DNA from 2 places in the Pseudoalteromonas sp. SG43-5 genome. Region 2 is predicted to be linked to the other one. Evidence: predicted binding sites of a transcription regulator. Region 2 holds the regulator's gene; the other holds the start of a gene.
The links. Region 2 encodes LexA, which represses DNA repair genes until DNA is damaged. Its sites were predicted from a motif close to TACTGTATNNNNATACAGTA; they were not measured.
Positions count from the first base shown of each region.

Region 1: the regulator LexA is predicted to act here: its motif matches at 8,812-8,831, upstream of dinB (DNA polymerase IV).

Region 1 is NZ_JACJFA010000007.1:44,610-57,157, reverse strand. Features, by position in the region: gene H5161_RS09480 (dipeptidyl-peptidase 3 family protein) at 1-1,462, shown strand, start outside; gene H5161_RS09475 (HIT domain-containing protein) at 1,504-1,908, opposite strand; gene H5161_RS09470 (S9 family peptidase) at 2,020-4,245, shown strand; gene H5161_RS09465 (methyl-accepting chemotaxis protein) at 4,388-6,025, shown strand; gene H5161_RS09460 (leucyl aminopeptidase family protein) at 6,097-7,617, opposite strand; gene dinB (DNA polymerase IV) at 7,747-8,799, opposite strand; gene H5161_RS09450 (thioesterase family protein) at 9,481-9,909, shown strand; gene H5161_RS09445 (aldo/keto reductase) at 9,928-10,980, shown strand; gene H5161_RS09440 (ABC transporter substrate-binding protein) at 11,098-12,021, shown strand; gene H5161_RS09435 (fumarylacetoacetate hydrolase family protein) at 11,972-12,548, opposite strand, start outside.
Region 2 is NZ_JACJFA010000018.1:6,046-18,593, forward strand. Features, by position in the region: gene H5161_RS16090 (NnrS family protein) at 1-506, shown strand, start outside; gene hmpA (NO-inducible flavohemoprotein) at 527-1,708, shown strand; gene H5161_RS16100 (hypothetical protein) at 1,780-2,151, opposite strand; gene H5161_RS16105 (S41 family peptidase) at 2,151-3,758, opposite strand; gene H5161_RS16110 (endonuclease) at 3,859-4,512, opposite strand; gene H5161_RS16115 (DnaJ C-terminal domain-containing protein) at 4,744-5,712, shown strand; gene H5161_RS16120 (chaperone modulator CbpM) at 5,712-6,032, shown strand; gene H5161_RS16125 (hypothetical protein) at 6,095-6,820, opposite strand; gene H5161_RS16130 (hypothetical protein) at 7,134-7,514, shown strand; gene H5161_RS16135 (PaaI family thioesterase) at 7,515-7,955, opposite strand; gene lexA (transcriptional repressor LexA) at 8,123-8,740, shown strand; gene coxB (cytochrome c oxidase subunit II) at 9,225-10,367, shown strand; gene ctaD (cytochrome c oxidase subunit I) at 10,367-11,959, shown strand; gene H5161_RS16155 (cytochrome c oxidase assembly protein) at 11,959-12,489, shown strand; gene H5161_RS16160 (cytochrome c oxidase subunit 3) at 12,525-12,548, shown strand, end outside.

The DNA of each region.
Region 1 (12,548 bases), on a different contig from region 2:
AAAGCTTATTGACGCTTCAAAAATAATGGATGAGTTATTTTGGAAGCAAGCATTTGGTGAAAATAAAGATGCTTTTTTAGCAAAACTAAACGATGAAAAAGTACGTAAATTTGCTGATATTAACTATGGTCCATGGGATCGTTTAAATGGTGATGAAGCATTTTTATCCAGCTATAAAGAAAAACCTCTTGGCGCACAGTTTTACCCTGCTGATATAACCAAAGAAGAGTTAAACAATGCAGACGTTGAAGATAAAACAGGGCTTTATTCTGTAATTAAGCGTGATGAGCAAGGTAAGCTTTACAGCGTGCCTTATTCAAAAGAATACGCTGATGAGCTTGCAAAAGCCGCTGATATTTTACGTGAAGCAAGCAAACTTGCTGACGATAAAGAATTTGCTAACTATCTAAACTTGCGTGCCGATGCTCTACAAAAAGATGACTTTCAAGTATCTGACTTTGCTTGGATGGATATGAAAAATAACCCAGTAGATGTGGTTATTGGTCCAATTGAAACTTATGAAGATCAATTATTTGGTTACCGCGCAGCTTATGAATCTTACGTACTTATTAAAGATTTAAAATGGAGCGAACGCTTAGCTAAATTTGCAGCATTTTTACCTGAGCTTCAAAAAGGCTTACCTGTAGATGCTAAGTACAAACAAGAAGTACCAGGCTCTGACGCCGACCTAAATGCATATGATGTTGTTTACTACGCTGGGCATTCAAACGCGGGTAGTAAAACAATAGCAATTAACTTACCAAACGATGAGCAAGTACAGCTAGAAAAAGGAACTCGTCGTCTGCAACTTAAAAACGCAATGCGTGCTAAATTTGATAAAATTTTAGTACCAATTTCAGAGCAGTTAATTGTACCAGAGCAGCGTAAACACATTACTTTTGATGCATTTTTTGCCAATACGATGTTCCATGAAGTGGCTCACGGTTTAGGTATTAAAAATACAATCACAGGTAAAGGTACTGTTCGTCAATCACTACAAGAACACGCAAGTGCCCTTGAAGAAGGTAAAGCCGATATTTTAGGTCTATACATGATTGAACAGTTACTTAAAAAAGGCGAAATTACTGAAGGCACTATTGAAGATTATTACACGACCTTCATGGCAGGTATATTCCGCTCAGTTCGTTTTGGAGCATCAAGCGCGCATGGTAAAGCAAATATGATCCGCTTTAACTTTTTTGCTCAAGAAGGTGCTTTTTCTAAAAATGAAGAAGGCTTATACCGCGTTAATATGGAAAAAATGAGCATTGCAATGGCCAAGCTTTCTCGCTTAATTTTAACTCTGCAAGGTGATGGCGATTATGAAAAAGTAGATCAACTAATTGCAACGCATGGCGACATTAAAGAAGAACTTGCTAAAGACTTAGAAAAACTAAGCAAAGCTAATATCCCTGTAGATGTAACATTTAAGCAAGGTAAGGAAGTACTAGGGCTTAAATAAGTTTAGTTAAACTTAGTTAAACCCTAAAAAAGCGTTGCAGCTTAAAACTGCAGCGCTTTTTTTAGCTCTGTGATTTGTAGATCTGTATAAGGCACTGCTGGGTGTTTACCCCATATTGGCGCAGGCCATGCAGCATCACTCGTAAAACGCGCAATATGATGAATATGCAACTGCGGCACCATATTACCTAAAGCCGCTATGTTTAATTTATCAGGTTTAAATACATCCATTAATAATTTACTTAGCTTGGCTGACTCTTTTAAATAAACAATTTGATCATCCTCAGATAAATCAATTATCTCTTTTAAGTTAGCCCGCCTAGGCACTAATACAAACCACGGATACAAGCTGTCGTTCAATAAAAGTACTTTACACAATGGCCAATCGGCAAGTTCTATACAGTCGCGTTTAAGTTCTGGCGCTAGTTTAAATTCAAGGTGAGTCATTGCTATGTCCTACTTTGTCTTTGATAATCGCCACTTTATAGCATTTAGTTGCAGTTGCACACGCTTGGCTTTACCATCAAAGCAATATTTATAATAAGCTAAGGCAACCTTGTGCTAAAAAAAATAAAACACCTCTCACTAGCTATACCGTTAATGGTTGGCGCTATTAGTGTTCAAGCAAAACCTTTATCGCTGGAGCGAATTTTTGACGATCCGAGCCTTTCTGGTAAATCACCTGTACAACTTAAATTTTCGCCTGACGGCAGCCGTGTAACTTACCTACAAGGCAAAAGCGATGACTACAACCGCTACGATTTATGGGAATACAATCTAAAAGATAACACCAACCGTGTGCTAGTTGATTCGGCAAAGTTATTTTCAGGCCCAGAAAACCTATCAGATGAAGAAAAAGCACGCCGCGAACGCCAACGTATTTTTGGTAAAGGCATACTTGAATACAAATGGTCTAAAGATGGCAAAGCACTTTTATTCCCACTCAATGGTGACCTTTATTATTACGATTTAGCCTCAGATAAAAGTAAAAAACTAACCGACACTGAAGCATTTGAAACCGATGCACGCTTTTCACCTAAAGGTAACTACGTATCGTTTATTCGAGAGCAAAACCTTTATGCTTTAGAGCTTGAGTCTGGTAAAGAGATTCAGCTTAGTAAAGATGGCGGCGGCGTAATTAAAAACGGCATGGCCGAATTTGTTGCTCAAGAAGAAATGAGCCGTATGACAGGTTACTGGTGGTCAGGTGATGAAACTAAAATTGCCTATACCCGCGTTGACGAAACCCCTGTAAAAGAAGCTATCCGTAACGAAATTTACGCTGACGAAGTTAAATTATTTAACCAGCGCTACCCGTTTACAGGTACCGATAACGTTAAAATTCAACTTGGTGTGGTTAAGCTAAACGACCAAAAAGTAGATTGGATTGATTTAGGTAAAGATGAAGACATTTACATTGCACGCGCTAAATGGCTAAAAGACGGCAATACACTGTCGTACCAATGGCAAAATCGCTCGCAACATAAATTAGAACTGCGTTTTTATAACAGCGAAACTAAAGCCCAAAAAGTAGCGCTGACCGAAAACAGCGAAACGTGGATAAACCTACATTTTGATCTTGAGTTTTTAAAAGACAAAAAACACTTTGTATGGGCATCTGAGCGCGACGGCTTTAAACATTTATATCTGTATCGTACAAACGGTCAACTTGTTCGCCAAATTACCTCAGGTGACTGGGCTGTTGATAGCTTAAAAGGTATTGATGAGAAAAAAGGCATTGTTTACTTTGCCGGTCGAAAAGATACACCGCTTGAAAGCCATTTATACAGCGCGCCTTTATTTAAAAAAGGCGATGCCAAACGTATTACCGAAAAAGGTCAGTACCACAATGTTGTGCTAGCAAAGGACAGCAAAACCTTTATCGATAATAGCTCGTCTGATAATAAACCAAACTCAGCAGCGCTTCGTAAAGTAAACGGCGAATTCATTACCTGGCTTGAAGAAAATAAGCTTGATAGTAGCCACCCGCTTACCCCTTATTTAAGCGATTTAACAAAACCAGAATACGGCACAATTAAAGCCGAAGATGGTCAAGTTATGCATTACCGTTTATTTAAGCCTAGCAACATTACTGATGGCAAAAAGCACCCTGTTATTGTTAACGTATACGGCGGCCCGCATGCTCAACGAGTGACGAATAGCTGGCGCAGTAAAAACTTGTACTTTCAGTACATGGCGCAACAAGGTTACGTAATTTTTCAACTGGATAACCGTGGTTCGTACAACCGTGGTAAAAAGTTTGAAGATGCTATTTATAAACATTTAGGTGTGGTTGAAGTTGCCGATCAAATTAAAGGCGTAGAGTTTTTACGTACACTTGATTACGTTGATCCACAACGCATCGGTGTTTATGGCCACAGCTACGGCGGCTACATGGCACTTATGACTATGTTTAAAGCAGGCGATTACTTTCAAGCCGGCGTATCAGGTGCTCCAGTAACCGATTGGGCTCTATACGATACACATTACACAGAGCGTTATTTAGGTCACCCTGATACAAATGCTAAAGGCTATGAGGACAGCGCAGTATTTCCATATGCTGATGGCTTAAAAGGCCCATTAATGATTTACCATGGAATGGCTGATGACAACGTATTGTTTACGCATTCAACTAAGTTATTTAAACAACTGCAAGATAACGAAAAACAGTTTGAAATGATGACCTACCCAGGCTCTAAGCACAGCCTACGCGGTAAACAAGTGCAAACACACTTACATCAAACAATTACAAACTTCTTTAATCGCCATTTTGACGTTAAATAAGCAAGTAAAGTAATAACAGACTAAAGGCTGATTGATAAATCAGCCTTTTTTTTGCATTAATAGGCGTTAAGCCTAGATTAAACTCTTTTTTTAGCTACGCTTATTCTATGCGCTAAAGCGCACACTTTTTGAGGATAAATGTATGCCTAATCTACGAAGTTTTAGTATATCCCAGCGTTTTTCACTGTTAATAGCCATCGTTGTATTTGGACTAATAATACTTAGTATATCGAGCCTAACTCATCAATATAGTTCGCTAAAAGACGAGCAATACATAAAAACACAAAATGTAGTAGAAACGGCGTACAGTATAATCGAGCACTATTATGCGCTTGAACAAGATAACACTCTCACTCAACAACAAGCTCAATCACAAGCACTTAATGCAATAAAAGCACTGCGCTACGACAAAACCAATTACTTTTGGATTAACAATTACCAGCCAACAATGGTTATGCACCCTATAAAACCTGCGCTTGATGGAAAAGATTTAACTAATAACAAGGACCCTGACGGCAAAGCATTGTTTGTTGATATGGTAAATATAGTTAAACGCTCTGGCGAGGGATTTATCCCTTATAAATGGCCAAAACCAGGTAAAGATAAACCGGTTGAAAAAATCGCATTTGTTAAAGGTTTTAATCAATGGCAGTGGATTATTGGCTCGGGTGTTTACCTTGATTCAATTGAAGAAGCATTTAGCGAGCAACGTAACCTTATAGTCATCAGTGCAATAATTATGATTATTGCTGTTATTTTACTTAGTTACTTTATAGGTAAGAGTATTTTAATACCGACTCGCTTAGCAGCCGATATGATGAAAGACATTTCTCAAGGCGAAGGTGATTTAACCCGTAAATTAAATGAATCCGGTAATGATGAAATATCTGAACTATCACGTTCATTTAATTTATTTGCTCTAAAAATGCGCGAGTCACTTGTTCATGTAGCACAAAGTGCAAACGATGTAAGCGAACATGCGCATACAGTTGACGACTCAAGTAGAACAAGCCACTCATTTATTGAGCTTCAAAACGATAGTTCAACCCAAGTTGCAGCTGCCATGGAGCAAATGACTCACCAAATACACGATGTGAGCCGTAACGCTGAAGCCGCAGAGCAAGCAGCTAAGGATGCAGCACAAAATGCATCAACGGGTAAAAATGTGGTTGCGCAAACAATTACAGCAATAGAAACACTCTCAAGCAACATTGAAACAGTCAGCCGTGTAACAGAAGATTTAGCCAACGAGAGCCATAATATAGGCTCTGTGCTTGATGTAATAAGAAGCATATCGGAGCAGACAAACTTACTGGCATTAAACGCTGCCATTGAAGCAGCTCGCGCAGGAGAGCATGGTCGAGGATTTGCTGTTGTTGCAGATGAAGTAAGAACACTGGCCAGTCGTACAGGGCAAAGTACTGACGAAATTCAAACCATGATCACTAAACTACAAGAAGGTGCAAAAGCAGCAGTAGAAGCAGTTAAATCAAGCCAAGCACTTTCAGTTTCTACCGTAGAGCAGGCGTCATCAGCCAATACTTCACTTAATGAAATAGAACGACTTGTTTCAATTATTACCGAAATGAACAGCCAAATAGCACGTGCCACAGAGCAACAAACGCAAGCTGCCGACGAGGTTAATTTGCGTATTAATGAGCTATCTCAATCAACTGAGCAATCATTAAATAATACTAAGCAGCTTACCGATGCCAGTGATAACCTCAAACAAAGTAGCGAAGGTCTTTCGAGCGTAGTTAATCGTTTTAAATTAGATTAATCGATAGCGTTCTCATAAAATGCAAAAGCCCTGAATTAACAGGGCTTTTTTATTACATGTAAGTTTTTAGCTTACAAACAATAACGTGCAAACAAGCTCGTTACTGATGCAGCTGTTGGCTTACCATGCTGCCAATCACCGCCTTCAACACCGCTACCTGCTATATCCATATGAACATAAGGTAGAGGCTGTGCAGAGTCATTACCGTGCTTATCAAGCCCACCAACAATAGCCATAAACGCCATAGGGAACTGATGTCCACGAGCAGTAACGGCAGATGCTGCGTTATTGCTAGATAAAACATCGTCAGCTAGCGTACGTGGTTTAATAAAGTCGTAGTCTTCACGGCGTGAACGCGATACTTCAGCGCCATCGGCCCACAAATCTCCAAGGTCAGCTATTTGACGTGAAACACCAGCACTACGAGCTGGACCATTTTCAACATACGCACCGTAAGGACCCATTGCGCGAGCTGCATGACCCGTTAATGTAGCAACAGTAAACAGCGTTGGATTAACCTCACCTTTAGCTAAATCTTTCATTTCGCTAAGCAGGTCGCCCATTGCTAAACGCCCTTCTGCATCGGTATTACCAATACGGACACGAACACCTTCACGGCTAGTAATAATTTCATCTGGCACAAAACAATCTGAGCCAATAGAGTTACGAACAACAGCTAAGTACGAGACCACTTTAACGCCTTTAGGCTGATAATCAGCAACGGCTTTCATAAAGCCCGCAACAGAAGCTGCGCCGCCTTTATCACGGCTCATGCCTGCCATATGGCCGCCTACTTTTAAATCTGCACCGCCTGTATCGTATACAAGGCCCTTACCTACAAACATAAGTGTGCGAGTAATTTCGCCCTCTGGTACATATTCAAGCTTGACAACACGTGGGTGATGGCGCTCAACTGCATACGATGCGCGAGCAACTGTACTTAGCATTGGGTAGTTTTTATCAATAGCTGCAATATCATCAATTACGTCAACTGCAATGTTTGAGCCTTTAAACAATTCAACGCAGTAATCAGCAAAACGTGGGGGAGCCATACGCTCAGGTTCAGTACCACACAGGTCACGCGCTGCATATTGGCCAGCTGCAATTGCATTAACAGCTTTAATAGTTTGCTCGCTTGCGCCAACTAAACCAATCTGTGTAATTGGTTCAATGCTTTCACCGTGATATTCACGCGCTTCTAATGGCTGCCATAAGGCTTGGCAAGCGCCTAAATAAGCAACCTCTAAAGCATGCTGATAACGGCTATCGCCATTTAAATTTGGTAAAAATAATGCAGGGTTAATACTGCCCGACGCTTTTGCTTCGTTAATTGCTAATTTAGCAGCATCAAAATAACGACGCACGTCGTCGTAATCTCTATTTAACGGACCGGTTGGCGCAAGTACAACGCGCTTGTTTTCAATTACTAATAAAGTAACTTGCTTACCGATGCGAGAATCTACGTTTGCTTGAGCTAAAATAGCATCACGTAATGAGTTATTTGGTAACTGAGAAAAGTCATTACTAATAATAATAAGCGCATCATGAGATGTGCATTCAAGGATTGCACTAACCGCTTGAGGGTATGCCATAAATAAGGTCCTGTTAGAAAACATAAGCCCCTATTATCGTCGATTTAAATATTGAAGACCAGTAAGGAGCGATGAGCTAATCACATAACCTATCAATAAATGGCAACTTGGAGTTACAGGCTTTACAGCTTAATCGAGAATACTAAGTTGGAAGTTTTGCTCTGGCTCGTTTTTAATGCCAACGCCTATGCCAAGTAATCTTACAGGCTGTTGTAGCCCACGCTGGTAGGCCTTAGTAAGTAGTTGAACAAATATTTCTGTATTTAGCTCGTGGTATACCTGATCGGCAGAGGTCACTACAAAATTTGCAAACTTCACCTTAACACTCAATTTATTAATACGGTTTTGTAACTGCTGTTTATTAAGCCTTAAAACTAATTCGTCTAACAATCTTGGCAGCTCATCTAAGCACTCTTGCAAACTTGTTTTGTTGTACTCGTAGGTATGTTCAACACTCAGCGATTTTCTTATACGATCTGTGGATACTTTACCAACATACTCACCTGCACATTTTTGATAAAGCGACACACCAAAATTACCCACATGTTGCTGCATCCAGTTAACGCCTTTTTCACGTACATCCTTGCCGGTATATAAGCCTTTTAAATTTAGCTTTTCGAGCGTTACTTTGCCCACTCCTGGAATTTTCCCAAGCGGTAATTGCGCTAAAAAGTCATCGACCTCATCAGGCAAAACGACAAATTGACCATTCGGTTTATTTTCGTCACTGGCTATTTTGGCAATAAATTTAATCGGTGCAATACCAGCTGATGCAGTGAGCCCTGTAGCATTGTAAATATCGGCTCTTATTTGCTGTGCAATAAGTGTGGCACTGCCTTTACAAGCGGTGCTGTCTGTTACATCTAGGTAGGCTTCGTCTAAAGAAAGGGGTTCAATTAAGTTTGTATAGCGGCTAAATACTTCACGTATTTGGTTTGAAGCTTCTTTATATACAGCCATGCGCCCTGGGACAATAACTAAATCGGGGCATAATTGTTTAGCATGATAGTTCGACATAGCCGATCGCACGCCATACTCTCTAGCTATATAGTTAGCGGTTGAGAGCACGCCTCGTCGGCTATTGCCTCCAATAGCAAGCGGTACACATGCAAGTTTTGGATTATCTCGCATTTCTACTGCTGCATAAAAGCAATCCATGTCTATGTGAATAAACTTCTTCATCACCACAATAATAACTGGTTATTTATACAGTCATTATTATAGAATAAAATGTGATATGCAAGCCTAGGGCCTGTTTATCTTTCGAGGTTAAATTTGCAGCAGTATGTTTGGTATTTAGGCAAGGCTGAGCCTATGTAGTGTGGTTATTCCCCATAAATAGGCGATAACGTAGCACAAATGCCAAACATATGCTGCCCGAAGGGTTCTGCCTAGGGGCAATTTACTCTTTGTTGCTCGGTTTTTACTTAGCCCACTAGGTCACAAACCTCGCGCCGCGATTAAATAGCCCCTAGATTGAACAAATTTTAATCCTGAAAGGTCAACAGGCCCTAGTTAACGATTAAAAAAAGTGTTTATTGTCCTCCGATCTCTTATAACCACGTAGCCAATACATAACCTCAAATAAAAATCCTGCCAACATTAAAATGATAGCGCCAGATTCATTCCCCATCGCGTAACAGGTAAAAGAGGCTATAAAAACCAAACAAGCTAAGGACCAATTAATTATATTCTGCATATTATTACCTTTGTGTGTGTTTGTGTGTGTCTGTGTAATTTAACTGTAGACCTAAAATTAAACAGGTACAATCATCTTATAAAAAAAACATGCCATTAATTACCTTGAGCTCGTAACACCATGTTGATAATCTAAGTACTTTAAAAATCAAGGGCCAATAAATAATGCAAACGTTTAAAGATCAGCACCCTATTCATACCGATATCACCGTAGCATGGGCTGATATGGATGCGCTACAACACGTAAATAATGTAGTGTATTTACGTTACTTTGAAATAGCCCGAATCGACTTTTTAAATAAAATAAATTTGTTCGACACAATAAGCCCAAACGGTGTGGGCCCAGTAATAAGCGAAAATAACGTTCGCTATAAACGCCCAGTAACTTTTCCCGACACACTCACTGTAGGCGTTACAATTACAGATCTTAAAACAGATCGCTTTACCATGAACTACACAGTTTACAGCCATGCACAAAAAGCAATAACGACTACGGGTGCATCTAAAGTTGTAATGTTTGATTTTACTACAGGGCAAAAAGCCCCAATCTCCGAGCCTCTTTTATCGGCTTTAATCAGCCATGCTCAAAACTAATTTAGTTAAGGAATTTTTATGCAATACAACCCACTAGGTAGCAGTGGCGTAAACGTATCTCGAGTGTGCCTAGGGAGTATGACTTGGGGTAAACAAAATACTCAAAGCGACGCTGATGAACAAATAGCCTACGCGCTAGAGCAAGGCGTAAACTTTATTGATACAGCCGAAATGTATGCTGTACCTCCTTCGCCAGAGACCTATGGTAAAACCGAGGAAATTATTGGCAATTGGCTATCGCGTAATAAACAAAAACGCAGCGATGTGGTACTAGCTACAAAAATTGCAGGCAATGGATTATCGTGGGTACGTGATGGCGGCAATATTACTCGCCAAACAGTAATAGAAGCCGTGGATGATTCACTTAAGCGACTTCAAACAGACTACATTGATTTATATCAACTACATTGGCCAAACCGCTCTACCCCTCACTTTGGCAGACAATGGCCCGGCACTCTTAAATTTACCGACGTAAATACACAAGAGCAGCAAGCTAGTATGCTTGATATTCTAGAAGGCCTTAATGAATGTGTTAAAGCAGGTAAAATTAAGCACTGCGGTTTATCTGACGATACGCCATGGGGTATAAGCCAGTTTTTAAGTTTGGCCAAAGAGCATAACTTACCGCGTATGGTATCTATTCAAAATGAGTTTAGCTTAGCGCACGCTAAAGACTGGCCGTATTTAATAGAACAATGTGTACACGAAGATATTGCCTACTTACCGTGGTCGCCTTTAGCAGCCGGTTTATTAACGGGTAAATATCTAAATGGAGCTCGCCCAGAAGGCTCTCGTTGGACCTTCATGCAGCGTAACGGTATTTTTAGAGATACACTCAATGCAGAGCAAGCAACTAAGCAGTATGTTGAGCTGGCTCATGCAAACAATATTACTCCAGCACAACTAGCCTTAGCATGGTGTAACCAAGTAGATGGCGTAACTTCTTCAATTATTGGGGCAACATCTATAGCTCAATTAAAGGAAGATATAGACGCATTTAGCATAACGCTAAACGACGAAATTCTTAGTGAGATTAACACCATATTTAGAAACCATCCGATGCCTTATTAAGCATGTATGAGTTAAAAGCAGCCTTGAATGAGGTTGCTTTTTAACTAAAATATTTGACCCTACTACAACCAACACTATACTTTTATTAAGTTTTCTTAATTCAACGAACACTTATCAATGCTGAAAAACGGATACTATGCATTTTGCTTATTAATTGTATTCAACGCGCACGCCGTTGAGCAAAAAGTACAACCTCTAGAAGAGATTATTTGGCTGCAAAGTTACACGCCCCCATTTCATATAGCTAAAAGTGAAAGCGCACCACAAGGCGGTATTTGCGACAACCTAACCGAGCAACTCATTAGAACCATAACTGATGTAAAACATACTCGCTTAATTGTTCCTCAGCAGCGTATAAATAAATATTTAAATGAAGGGAAAAATGTATGTTTTCCGTGTGTTATTTATAAAAAAAATAATAACCAACAACTTAACTACTCAAATCCAACAACGGTATATCCCCCATTTTCAATTATCACGACTAAAGATCTAAAGCCGCAATTAGAAGAAAAGCACGGCTCGCCTATTCACCTTATTAATTTATTAACCGACCCGCAATATGTATACGGGCAAGCGGCTGCACGTAAATTTACAACTAAAATTAATACAATTATTGAAAATACAAAACGAGATAAAGAGTCTTCGTTAAGTTGGAGTAGCGAAAATGAAAGTCAGGCTGTTATAGCACGCTTGAGTCACGGCTTTTTAGACTACTCAATTGATTACCCGTTTATGGCTGATTACTTTAATAAACAAGGGGAGTATACGAATATAGAAAGTGTGCCAATTGCAGAAAATGACATTCAATTTATAAGAGGAGCAATAGGCTGTGCGGCTAAAGCACCTAATAATTTTGCAGAGCAAGCCCTTAAAAAAATTAACCGCGCATTAAAAAATAATGTACTTCAATCGCCTGAGTATCAACAAAGTCAGCATAATTGGCTTAAAACCACCTTTACTGACTTTGATAAACACTACCAACAGCAAGTCATTAATTTTTACTTACTTGCCACTGATGCTCAAGCAAACACTGATCATTAGCATAAAGCGCCACTGCAAAAATACTTTTAGCTGTTACCTCACCTACGCCCGACGGTGTACCTGTCATTATTACATCACCGTCTTCTAAGCTCATAAATTCACTAATTTCTTGTAAAATTGAGTCAGGGTTGTGCAGCATAAAATGAGTATCACCTCGCTGAATCACTTCATTATTAATTTTAAGTTCAAAGGTAAAGTGCTTCATTGCATCAGTTAGCGCTACAAAATCAGTTAAAATTACAGAGCCGTCGAACGCTTTAGCGCGCTCCCATGGAAGCCCTTTATTTTTTAATTTACTTTGCGCAGTACGCTTAGTTAAATCAAGGCCGAGTCCAACACCTGCAAATTTTTTATCTTTAACTACAAAACATAGCTCGGTTTCATAATGCAGCGTATCGCCGTTGTGAGCTGCAAATAACGTATTAGTAATTGCGCTATTTGGCTTATTAAATAAAACCATTTGATCTGGCGTTTCGTTATTTAGCTCTGCAATGTGTGCGGTATAATTACGACCAACACACACTACT
Region 2 (12,548 bases):
TATTTTTCATCAACAAGTTGTTTTTGAACACGATTAATCCTGCGTTAGTTGTTGCAACTGTTGCTGCGCTTCACCTGCTTAGGGCTGGTTGTTGGTGGGATAGCAAGGTATTGAGAGTGCCGTTGTTATGGTCTTTACATTTTTCCTACTTAGCGTTAGGCGTAGGGTTAATGATGGTTGCATTTAGCTTTTATAGCAGTGCAATGCAATTTAAAGATGCGCTGCACTTAATCACTATTGGCACAATAGGTATGATGATTTTAGCAATGATGACGCGTGTATCGCATGGTCATACAGGGCGGATACTCGCTATTCCTCATTACATGGCTGTTGCTTTTGCATTTTTGCTTGTGGCCGCTATTACTCGTTCATTACTCCCTTTTATTATTAGGCCTCACCTTGCTTGGCAAATAAGTGCTTTGCTGTGGTTAGTAGCTTTTTCATTATTTTTAATTCACTGCACACCTATATTAACGCGGCGTCGTGTTGATGGGCGTCGTGGTTAGTTCATCCATAGGAAATACATATGTTATCTGATAAAACCATTGAGATTGTAAAAAGCACAGTTCCGTTATTAGCGCAGGCGGGTACGGTTGTTACCGATCATTTTTATAAGCGTTTATTTAGTCATAATCCTGAGCTTAAAAATATTTTTAATATGGCGAACCAAGATACAGGTCGTCAGCAATTTGCACTTTTTAATGCATTGGCTGCGTATGCACAAAATATTGATAATTTAGCCGTATTAAAAGAAGCGCTAACACGTATTAATCATAAGCATACAAGCTTGAATATTTTACCTGAGCATTACCCTATTGTAGGTGCACACTTAATTGGTACGCTTAAAGAGCTTCTTCCTGAGCAATTTACTCCCGATGTTGAATACGCTTGGCGCGAAGCTTACGGCGTACTTGCTGATATTTGTATAACCGAAGAAGCTGCTTTGTATGAGCACAGTAAAAATAAACACGGTGGTTGGGCGGGAACTCGGCAATTTGAAATAACCAACAAACAGGCCGAATCAGAACTAGTAACGAGTTTTACACTTACGCCAGTTGATGGCGAAGCTGTTATTACACATAAACCAGGGCAGTATTTAGGTATTAAAGTTAAGCCAGAGGGCGCTGAATATGAAGAAATTCGCCAGTATTCTATTTCACAAAAAAGTAACGCTAAAAACTACCGTATTAGTGTTAAAAAAGAGCTACAGCCAAAGCCTGGCATGGTGTCTAATTATTTACACTCATTAGAGCAAGGCACTATTGTTGAGTTATACCCGCCGGCAGGAGACTTCTTTTTACGCAATAACACAAGTCCAGTGGTTCTCATTTCAGCAGGTGTTGGGCAAACGCCAATGCTGGCTATGCTTGAAACGTTATTAAGTGACAATTCTAATCAAGAGATTATGTATTTACATGCTTGCGAAAATACTCAGCAACATTCGTTTTCAAAATATTTATATGATCTAACAGCGCAGAATAACCACTTGAAAACAATAACGTGGTTTAACCAAGCGACAGAGGGCGCTGACTTTACTGGGTTAATGAACCTAAATGCAGTACAAGCACAGCTACCATTGAGTAATGGCGACTTTTACTTATGTGGTCCTGCCGGTTTTATGGCATTTATAAAAAAGCAGTTACTTGAACTAGGTGTTAAAAACGAGCAGATTCATTATGAAGTGTTTGGTCCGCATGAAGACTTGTAATAACGCTTTAAAATAGAAAAAGGCGTACAGCGATGTGCTGCGCGCCTTTTTATAAACGCTAATAAAGTGCCTTATAACTCTTTACAGGTCACACCTTCAAGTACTGTAGTAAGCTCTTTTTTAGGATAGTAAAGCTCGCATTGGTTATTACGTAGTTGCAAAATAAACTTCTCAGATTTTATATTATGCGCGCCCATAATTACTCTGCCATCAGACCCTTTACTCATTGCATGATCAATTAGCAGTTCGCTACGTTTAGTAAATACGGAATCGGAAAGTGTTACTAATGCGCCTCCCTTAGCTTGTTGAATTGCCTGTTGTAGTGTTGCAATAACGCTAGGATTAACGCTCGTTAATATAGCGGGTTTAGCGGGATCACTATTTACACTTTGGCATCCACCTAAAGCGAATAAGGTAGCTAATGGGAGTACTAATTTAGCCATTACCTTTCCTCACTCAGTGTTGGCCAAGTTAAGTCCATATTACGCTGGGTAAATTGCTCAGGCATATTTAAAGGAATGAGAGATTCACGAGAGCTTGAAAAATTAGCTGGCTCTGCTTTTGCAGCAGCCGTTCTAATTGGGCAATTGCCATTTTCAACATGAAACAATGCGGTGGCTAAAACGGCCTCGTCACTGTCGCCTAACTGATGATCAAAGTCGTCCTCAATTTCACAACCTTGAACATCAGCATCAAATTGTGGCGTAGGGGTTGGTGTAAAACCCGCAGCGTATTCGCCAAATCCTTTGCTATTTACCCCACTAAATTGAATAGTGTAATAGGTTGTTGCGCAGTTATGAGTTGGGGTAAAGCCATAGGGCTTACCGCAGGTTGTATCGCCAATTAAAATAACTTCTGCGTCTATACCTTTTAAACCATTAATAAAAGCTTCTGATGCCGAACAGGTGCCTGATGTGCTTAATACATAAACCTTCGATAAGTTTAAATCAGGTAGGTTTTCACCTGTGCTAAAAAAAGTAGAGTAATCTATTTCTTCATCAATAAATGGAAAAGGTGAATCAACGGGTTGTTTATCGTTTTGTTGAGTTTGATAATAAAAGCGGTTGTTAACGTTGGCATTACCGGCAACCATATAAGCTAATTGTGCCGACAGTGCTAATAAACCACCACCGTTATATCTAAAGTCGATTACAAGCTCATCAATACCATCGGTTTTAAACTTATTTACTGCATCAATAAGCCCTTCTTGGGCAATGCTTATATGGCTATTAAATTGCATGTAACCCACGCTTGAACCATTTGCGGTTGTAATCGTTTTAACATTTTGTACCGGTGTTTGTTTAATATTGCCAGCGGTTACATTAAATGTTTTTTCGGCGCCATCGTTACTGCGTACAACAATAGTATGTGAGTCGCCGTTAGTAGGACTAAATAAACCTTCGTTAAGCGTATCTACACCCGACTGTGTATTGGTATTAATGCTAACACCGTCAACTGAAAGTACAGTATCACCACGTTGAAAGCCTATTTGGCTTGCAGGTGAATCATCTTCAAGATAAGCGACGCGTAAAATACGGTCGGCTGTATCGCCAATAAACGCCCAATTTATACCGTAACCAGAAGTAACGCCCGATTGCGCTTCTTGAAAGTAATCTTCAGTAGGTTCTGAAAAATGAAAGTTATCTTTTTTTGCTCCTGAGTCGGTAAGCTGCTCTGTTTTTAATTGGGCAAAATAATCGGCTACTGTGGCAAAGCTTTCAGGATCGTTATCGGCAATCTCATCATACCAAAGGTAGGTTTCGTCGCTCCAAGAACGAAGCCAGAGTTTTTCGTAAAGGGCAGAACCGGCTTGATCTGGGTAAGGCTCGTTGTTATTAAAGGGATCGTTACCCGTACGCGGGGTTTCGCAAAAGTTTTTTAAATCGTTAGAGGGTTCAAATACACCCGCAGTCCATGTTGGACTGCTACTAACAGGTGTTGTAACTACAGGGGCTGAGTCGATACCGCTACCGCCGCCGCCACAACCGGTCAAAGCAAAGCCCGCAAATGCAGTGAAAATGGCAAGCGAGGTTTTATTATTTTTAAACATAGTTAAGGGCTTTTTTGTAAATAAGTTGTTTAAAATATTACAACACTCGCTCGTTTATTCAACATTTATAACTTTGATTTATGTAAATGAGTGTTAAAGCTTAGAGCTTGCTCGCACTACTTGTATCTGCGAATGCTTGCTTTTGCCATGCATTAAATAACTTTTGCTGTTTATCAGAGATTTTTAAACCGTATGTTTTTTGCATGTAAGCGTAGGTGTCAGCTATACGTTTTCGTGCATAAACAGGCGGTTCAACTACACGTTGCTTAAAGTTTACTTTTACTTCGCAACGGCCATATTGTGTGGCGTTTTCGCTAAGCATACCAAAACGATAATTAGAGCGATCGGCATTAATTTCGCCAATAGCTGGCGCTAAGTTATTTATATCAGCTTCCATTTTTCTAAATTTAGCACTTACTTTACGGCAGTTTTTACGCCCGCCATCTTGCCAGCATTGTAGCTGGTGACCAAATTCCCACGCCGGAACAATGTGCTCCCACTCAATGCGTAGTGCTCGCACATTTACTTTACCTGAGCGGGTAAGGGTATTTCGAGGAATGTAACCACAGTTAGACGGGTCAGGAACGAGTTTTTTGCCTTCTTTTTTAATATCACAGCCGCAGTAAATGCTTTTGGCGTTGTCAGGTAGGGTTTTAATTAAATGTCTTTTAGCCGTTGAAAAACGGGTAAATTGTTCGGCTGATACCGAAACGCACACACAACAAGCCAATAAGGCCAGAATAAATCGAGTCATATCCATCACAAATGTGAACTACAGGAATAGGCAGTTTAAAGCCCTGAAGATAAAAGATAAAGTTAACTTAAGGCCAACGCTTATATTACTAAAAAGTGCCTGATTAATTTTTTACTCAAAGTTATTTTCACTATTCATTTATTTCTCACTATTTATCGTATTTTAACCACACAAGGTTACCCGTTAAGGAGTATGCTTAAAGCTTACTCAATATGAGGATTTGGATTGCAAATGAAATTTGTTGATTATTATGCAGTGCTTGGAATATCGCCTGATGCAGATGATAAAGCGGTTAAAGTAGCTTATAAAAAGTTAGCCAGAAAATATCACCCAGATGTAAGCAAAGAGCCTCAAGCAGAAGATAAGTTTAAAGAAATAGCAGAAGCTTACGAAGTCATTCATAACAAAGAAGAACGCACTAAATACGATGAGTTACGTCGTCATCAACAAAATCGTGCTCGTCAACAGCAAGGCCATTATGGTGGTAACAATGCCTCTTCGCAGAGTAATTACCAGCAAAGCGATCCTCAAACCGACCAAGAGTTTTCTGACTTTATTAATTCAATGTTTGGCGGAGCTGGTGGTTTCGATCGTTCCGGGCAGAGCAGAAGTAATGCCGCTCGCGCGCAAAAAGGACAAGATGTGGAAATAGAGTTCCCAATTTTTCTTGAAGAGACTTTAGTTGATACCGTTAAGCCTGTTGAGTTTATGTTACCGCAGCGAGACAGCAGTGGCCGTGTCACTGAAATTAAAAAATCACTTAAAGTGAAAATTCCTGCAGGCTCAGTAAATGGCGAGCGAATTCGACTAAAAGGGCAAGGCGGATTAGGGTCAGCTAATGGGCAAAATGGCGACTTGTATTTACAAATTAGTTTAGTGCCTCACCCATTATTTGATGTTGAGGGCCATAACCTAAATATAGTTGTCCCTCTTGCACCATGGGAAGCGGCTCTTGGTACAAAGCTAAATTTACCTACGTTGACAGGAAACATCCAATTAACTATTCCTTCTAATAGTCAGTCTGGTCAACGCTTGCGTATTAAAGGTAAGGGATTAATGAGTAAAAAAGCTAAAGGTGATTTATTTGCTGTGCTTAAAATTGTTAATCCAACATCTGTTGATGATGCCAGTAAAAAACTGTGGGAAGAATTAGCCAAAAAAGCTCACTTTGATCCCCGTAATAACTGGAGCAAGCCATAATGCAAATTATCGTGACACAAAAAGACGATTTACTTACTAGCAAAGAGCTATGTTTGAGCAGTGATATTAGCGAAGCAATTTTATATGAGCTAGTTGAGCATAATATTGCGGTTCCAATTGAGGGGGATCATGTTACGCAGTGGCAATTTACGGTATCTGCAGTGACCTTAGTTAAAAAAGCGGCCCGTATCCAACATGACTTTTCGTTAGATTGGTCGGCAATAGCTTTAGTTTTACAATTGCTGGATGAGCGTGATGAGTTGATTTTCGAAAACGAAATGTTAAAGCGACATTTGAGTCGATTTAAGCACTTGGAATAAAATAAGCCCTAGGCTTATTTACTCTTTGATAAGTGGGCGCTAGCTCTCAAAAACCAATATGACTACTTTGATTTATTCTTATTTTTAATTCGGATAAATCGTTTTAGTCGTATATTTTGTATAAGTAGTAATATTCCACTTAAACAAAAAAGTACACTGGTTGCTGAAAAGCTAATAAGCAGTGGATTATTAAAATCCTCTCGCTCATCGTAATCCATAATATGTAACATCCAAAAAAAGTCGAATATTCGCCATAGCGTGCTGCGAACGGTAACAACTTTGCCGTTATTTTCTGACAAGTACAGTGTTGTGTTAAAGGTGTCGTCAAATTGGACCTGCCAAACATTGGTTTTATATCCGACTTCCCGCGTACCTAGCTTTAGTAGTACAGCGCTTGTTACTTGAGCGTCAATAAGTAAGTGTGCTTTAGCATTTGCGGTAATTTGTATTTTAGTTGGCGGTTCAAATGGTCGGCCTGTTATTCCATTGAAGCTTTGCTGCTCGTTATTACTAAAGACAGTAATAAGTGGTGTAGTTAAGAAGTTCTCAAAAATTATTTGTGTTGGATTAACCACCTGAGAGGCAATATCGTCAAGGGAGGCAACATAATCAGCCTGCGTAAATGGGTTATTAAGAGTACGTGTTGCAAGATGCTCCCCATGAACTTTATCAAGAGGGATTGCACTCATAATTAAACCACCTAGTAACCATGCTAAAATTTGTAGTGCTAATAAATATCCTAACCATTTATGTAACTTGCGAGCATGTTTAAATATTTTTTTATTCATGTTTTAGTCTTATTATTTTTAGAGGCTAGTTTATTACATTAATGGGATAAGTTACTGCGACATTTTGTCGCAGTTTAAACTATAGCTTACTGTAATCATTTAAAAATAAAAAAGATTACACTTAAATTCCTAACATGACTTATCTGTTTAATTGAGCTGGATGTTTGATATCCAGCTAGCTTTAAATGCTAAAAAATACTTAAAAGCTGCGAAATATCCATATAAAGTGGTTATTAGGGCATAGTTGATTTGGTATAACGGTAAAACTGCGTTAAAGTTTGCAATGAAATTATTAGAGGATAAATACGAAACGATGTCGGAAATTCAATTTTTAAATGTAGATCTTGAGCTTGAATCAAAGCAAGATATTAGTTTGCTAGTGGCGGACTTGAAAAAAGTCGCGACGATTTTACATTATGACAAAGACGAATACCGTCAACTAGCGCGTATTGAAGCTACAGGTGAGGTGAGCACACCTGATAAAGCCATAAACCATATATGTGAGCTTATTGAATCGTGTTCGCGTAACGCGCTAAAGCAATGGTTAAGCTGTTCACGTAGAACGTTTGATATTGGTTTTGAATCAGGGACTTCTCCTAAGTGCTTTAATCAAGCCTTAGATGCAGATACATTATTGCGTATATCTGCGATTGGTGCGGGTATGGAAATTACCATTTACCCAATCGAAAAGTAACTATCTTCGCTCTACGACTGCTGCGGTCATTTTTGATACGCAGCACAGCTCATTGCGGCTATTTGTAATTTTTATTTCCCATACTGAACTACGTTTACCTATATGAAATGCTCTAGCCGTGGCTGTTAAAGTGCCGTTGCGAGATGCTTTTAAATGACTTGCGCTAATCTCCTGCCCTACACAGTAAAATTTAGTAAAATCGACAACAAAGTTAGCGGCATAGCTGGCAACTGTTTCGGCAAGTACAACGTTAGCACCGCCGTGTACCATCCCCATTGGGTTATGATGCTCAGGAATTGCCGGCATTGTGGCAACCAAATAATCATCGCCAATTTCTGTGACTTCTATCCCCATAGTTTTCATTAATGTTCCTTGGCCATTAATGCCTTGTTCTAACTGCTTGCACAGCTCTAAGGTGATGGGCTGGTACCAAATACTCATAATGTCTCCTTTGCATTTTTAATCATTTATAAACTTAGCTTTAGTTATATCCCTAAAATGTACACAAGTGAAATTACTTTAGCTATTTTAAGGCTTAATTTAAATTTGCGATTTTTATTTAACTGTATATACTCACAGTTAAATGTACTGTATGGAAAACCAGTTGTATGCGACCATTAACGAACCGCCAAGCTCAAATACTCGAACTAATTAAAGTTTTTATTAAAGACACTGGTATGCCTCCTACACGTGCTGAAATAGCGCAAACATTAGGTTTTAAAAGTGCCAATGCTGCTGAAGAACATTTAAAAGCACTTGCTAAAAAAGGCGCAATTAAAATGAAACCAGGTGCAAGCCGTGGTATTCAATTAATTGAAGAAGAAGAGCCAGAACAATTAGGTTTACCGCTTATAGGGCGTGTTGCTGCTGGTTCACCTATTTTGGCGCAAGAGCACGTTGAAAGTCACTGCAAAATCGATCCATTAATGTTTAAACCGGCTGCAGATTTTTTACTACGCGTTAACGGTATGAGCATGAAAGATATTGGTATTATGGATGGTGATTTACTTGCTGTACATCGTACTCAAACTGCTGAAAATGGACAAGTTGTTGTTGCTCGCCTAGATGAAGACGTAACTGTAAAACGTCTTGAGAAAGCGGGTCGTAAAGTATTACTTCATGCTGAAAACGACGATTTTGACTCTATTGAAGTAGATCTTGAGAATGAGTCTTTTAATATTGAAGGCTTAGCCGTTGGCGTTATAAGAAACGCTGATTGGATGTGACTTTAAAAATAGCTTTTAAACAAGCAGTTTTATAAATGCGTACTAATTAGTACGCATTTTTGTTTTAAAATTTGTACTAAAAAATAGGGCGTAAACAGCCCACTGACTATTTAAGCTGTAAACTTTTTTGCACTTATATTTTCCCCCTCCGAATGCGTTAAACCCCTTTGTTTTGCTCATATTTTGAACTTCCTGTTGCCCAGTTGATTACCGATTTTTTATTAATTATTCAATATCACCTGATTGTTTTTTATACTAAAACTTGCTTGTTGTTCGTTTTTTAGCTAATTGTTAATGTGCTGAGCTAATAATAACTCACAGCTTTTTAGTTTTGAGAACACACAATATACACAAACTCGTTGTTGGCGCAGCAAAACCAATCAATATTAAATAAGATTGGCTAAAAAAATAAAAATAACGAATTGGCGTTTAAGCCGTATGCCTCTTCGCTTTGCATTCGCAATAGCATCAAAGGAGCCGTCACATGGGTAAACTGACCTCTACCTTGTGGCTTATATTATGTGTTTTTTCGCACCCAGTTTTGGCTAACATCCAATACAATATGCGCAAAGGCGTAACCGATATAAGCAATAATGTATATCAGCTGCACATGACCATATTTATAATATGTTGTGTGATTGGGGTGATAGTGTTCGCAATTATGTTTTGGGCACTTATTCATCACCGTAAATCTAAAGGGGCTGTACCTGCCCAATTTCACGAAAGCACTAAAGTAGAAATACTTTGGACTGCAATTCCGTTTGTTATTTTAATTGCTATGGCAGTACCAGCCACTAAAACCCTAATTGCAATGGAAGATGCCAGCAAAGCTGATCTCACTATTAAAATTACGGGTTCGCAATGGAAATGGCATTATGAATATATGGGTGAAGATGTAGAGTTCTACTCTATTTTATCTACCCCGCAAGATGAAATCGCGAATCTTGCAGATAAAAATCCTAACTACTTACTTGAGGTTGATAAGCCTCTTGTACTGCCAATAAATCAAAAAGTACGATTTTTAATGACTTCTGATGATGTTATTCACTCTTGGTGGGTACCTGATTTTGCAGTTAAAAAAGATGCGAACCCCGGCTTTATAAATGAAACATGGACGAACATAAACGAAGAAGGTACTTACCGAGGACAATGTGCTGAGTTGTGTGGTAAAGACCATGGCTTTATGCCCGTTGTGGTGGTCGCTAAATCTGAGGCTGATTTTAAAACATGGCTTGCAGATGCAAAGCAGGTTAAACAAAAAGCAGCATTAGCAGATGCCGCATTACTTGATAAAACCCTCCCAAAAGAAGAATTAATGACTTTAGGCGAACAAGTATATATGGCTAATTGTGCTGCATGTCATCAACCTACTGGCATGGGGTTACCGGGCGTATTCCCTGCACTTAAAGGCAGCCCGATAGTGCTTGGCGATATAAAAGATCACATTGATGTAGTTATCCATGGACGACCCGGTACGGCAATGCAAGCTTTTGCCAAGCAGTTATCTATAAAGCAATTAGCTGCGGTTATTACTTATAAACGTAATGCGTGGGGTAATGATACGGGTGATGTTATTCAACCGAGTCAAATACAGACAGCACTTGATGCCAAAGTGGAGGCGAACTAATGAGTAGCATAGTAGAACAACCTAACGCCAATGAAGCTCATCATGCTCATCACCCAGCTAAAGGTTTTAAACGCTGGCTTTACACAACTAATCATAAAGATATAGGTAGTTTATATTTAATTTTTTCGCTGACCATGTTCTTAATTGGTGGCGCAATGGCCATGGTGATCAGGGCTGAATTATTTCAACCAGGTTTACAGTTGGTCGACCCTCACTTTTTTAATCAAATGACCACAGTGCATGGTTTAATTATGGTGTTTGGTGCGGTTATGCCGGCCTTTACAGGCCTTGCTAACTGGATGATACCACTCATGATTGGCGCGCCAGATATGGCATTGCCAAGAATGAATAACTGGAGCTTTTGGATTTTACCGTTTGCGTTTTTAATCCTATTGGCATCGTTATTTATGCCTGGTGGGGGTCCTGCATTTGGTTGGACTTTTTATGCACCACTGTCCACAACATACAGTAATGATAATACTGCATTGTTTGTATTTGCCGTACATATTATGGGAATTAGCTCAATAATGGGCGCAATCAATGTGATTGTAACCATAGTGAACTTACGTGCCCCCGGCATGACATGGATGAAGTTGCCCTTATTTGTATGGACGTGGTTAATTACTGCCTTTTTATTAATAGCGGTAATGCCTGTACTTGCAGGAGCGGTAACTATGGTGCTTACCGATAAGTATTTTGCTACCAGCTTTTTTGATGCCGCAGGCGGTGGCGACCCGGTGATGTTCCAACACATTTTTTGGTTTTTTGGTCACCCTGAAGTATACATAATGATTCTTCCTGCCTTTGGCATTATATCTACAATAGTACCTACCTTTTCTCGTAAAAAACTTTTTGGCTATGCCTCAATGGTATACGCCACATCCTCTATAGCACTATTGAGCTTTATTGTTTGGGCTCATCATATGTTTACCACTGGGATGCCGGTCGCTGGCGAGTTGTTTTTTATGTACGCGACCATGCTTATATCGGTACCTACAGGAGTAAAAGTATTTAATTGGGTTGCCACAATGTGGAAAGGCTCAATAACTTTTGAAGTGCCAATGCTTTTTAGTATTGCGTTTATTGTGCTGTTTACCTTGGGTGGTTTTTCGGGATTGATGCTGGCAATTACACCTGCTGATTTTCAATATCACGATACTTATTTTGTAGTGGCGCACTTTCATTATGTATTAGTAACAGGGGCCGTATTTTCGATAATGGCAGGAGCTTATTACTGGTTGCCCAAGTGGACGGGCAATATGTTTAATATCACGTTAGCTAAATGGCATTTTTGGCTATCACTGGTGAGCGTGAACGTACTGTTTTTTCCTATGCATTTTGTAGGGCTTGCCGGTATGCCGCGTCGAATTCCCGATTACGCACTCCAATTTGCCGACTTTAACGCAATCATAAGTATTGGTGGATTTGCCTTTGGTTTATCGCAATTGTTGTTTGTAGCTGTGGTAATTAAATGTGCACGCGGCGGTGATAAAGTACCTGCAAAGGTATGGGAAGGGGCTGAAGGACTTGAGTGGGAAGTTGACTCTCCAGCGCCATATCATACTTTTTCTAAGCCGCCGGTAATCAAGTAATGACACACGCACCGCTACTCAAACGTTTAGTACTTATTTGCATAGGCATGTTTGCCTTTGCCTTTGCTTTAGTACCTTTGTATGACGTGTTTTGCGACGTAACAGGGCTTAATGGAAAACCTTCGCTTGAGCAAGCAGAGCAAAGTACGCAAATAATACAAAACCGAGAAGTTGGCGTTAGTTTTACTACTCACGCGCAAAGAGGTGCACCGTTTGAAGTTAAATCAAAAGAATACAGTGTTGTGGTAAAACCCGGTGCAATGCGTGAAGTAATGTTTAGTGCTAAAAATAACAGCAACCTAGATAAAGTAATGCAGGCTGTACCATCAGTCTCGCCAGGTAAAGCGGCAAAGTATTTACATAAAATAGCGTGTTTTTGCTTTGATCAGCAACCTCTAAAAGCAGGGGAAGAACTTGAATTTAAATTACTTTTTTATGTTGATACAGCACTGCCAAGCGACATTGAAGAATTAACTTTATCTTATACCGTATTTGATATTAGTGAACAGCTGGTGGCAAGTAATAACTAGCTTTTCAAACTAGTGTGAAACTAGGAGTAAATAAAATGAATCAAGAATATGAGCATTAT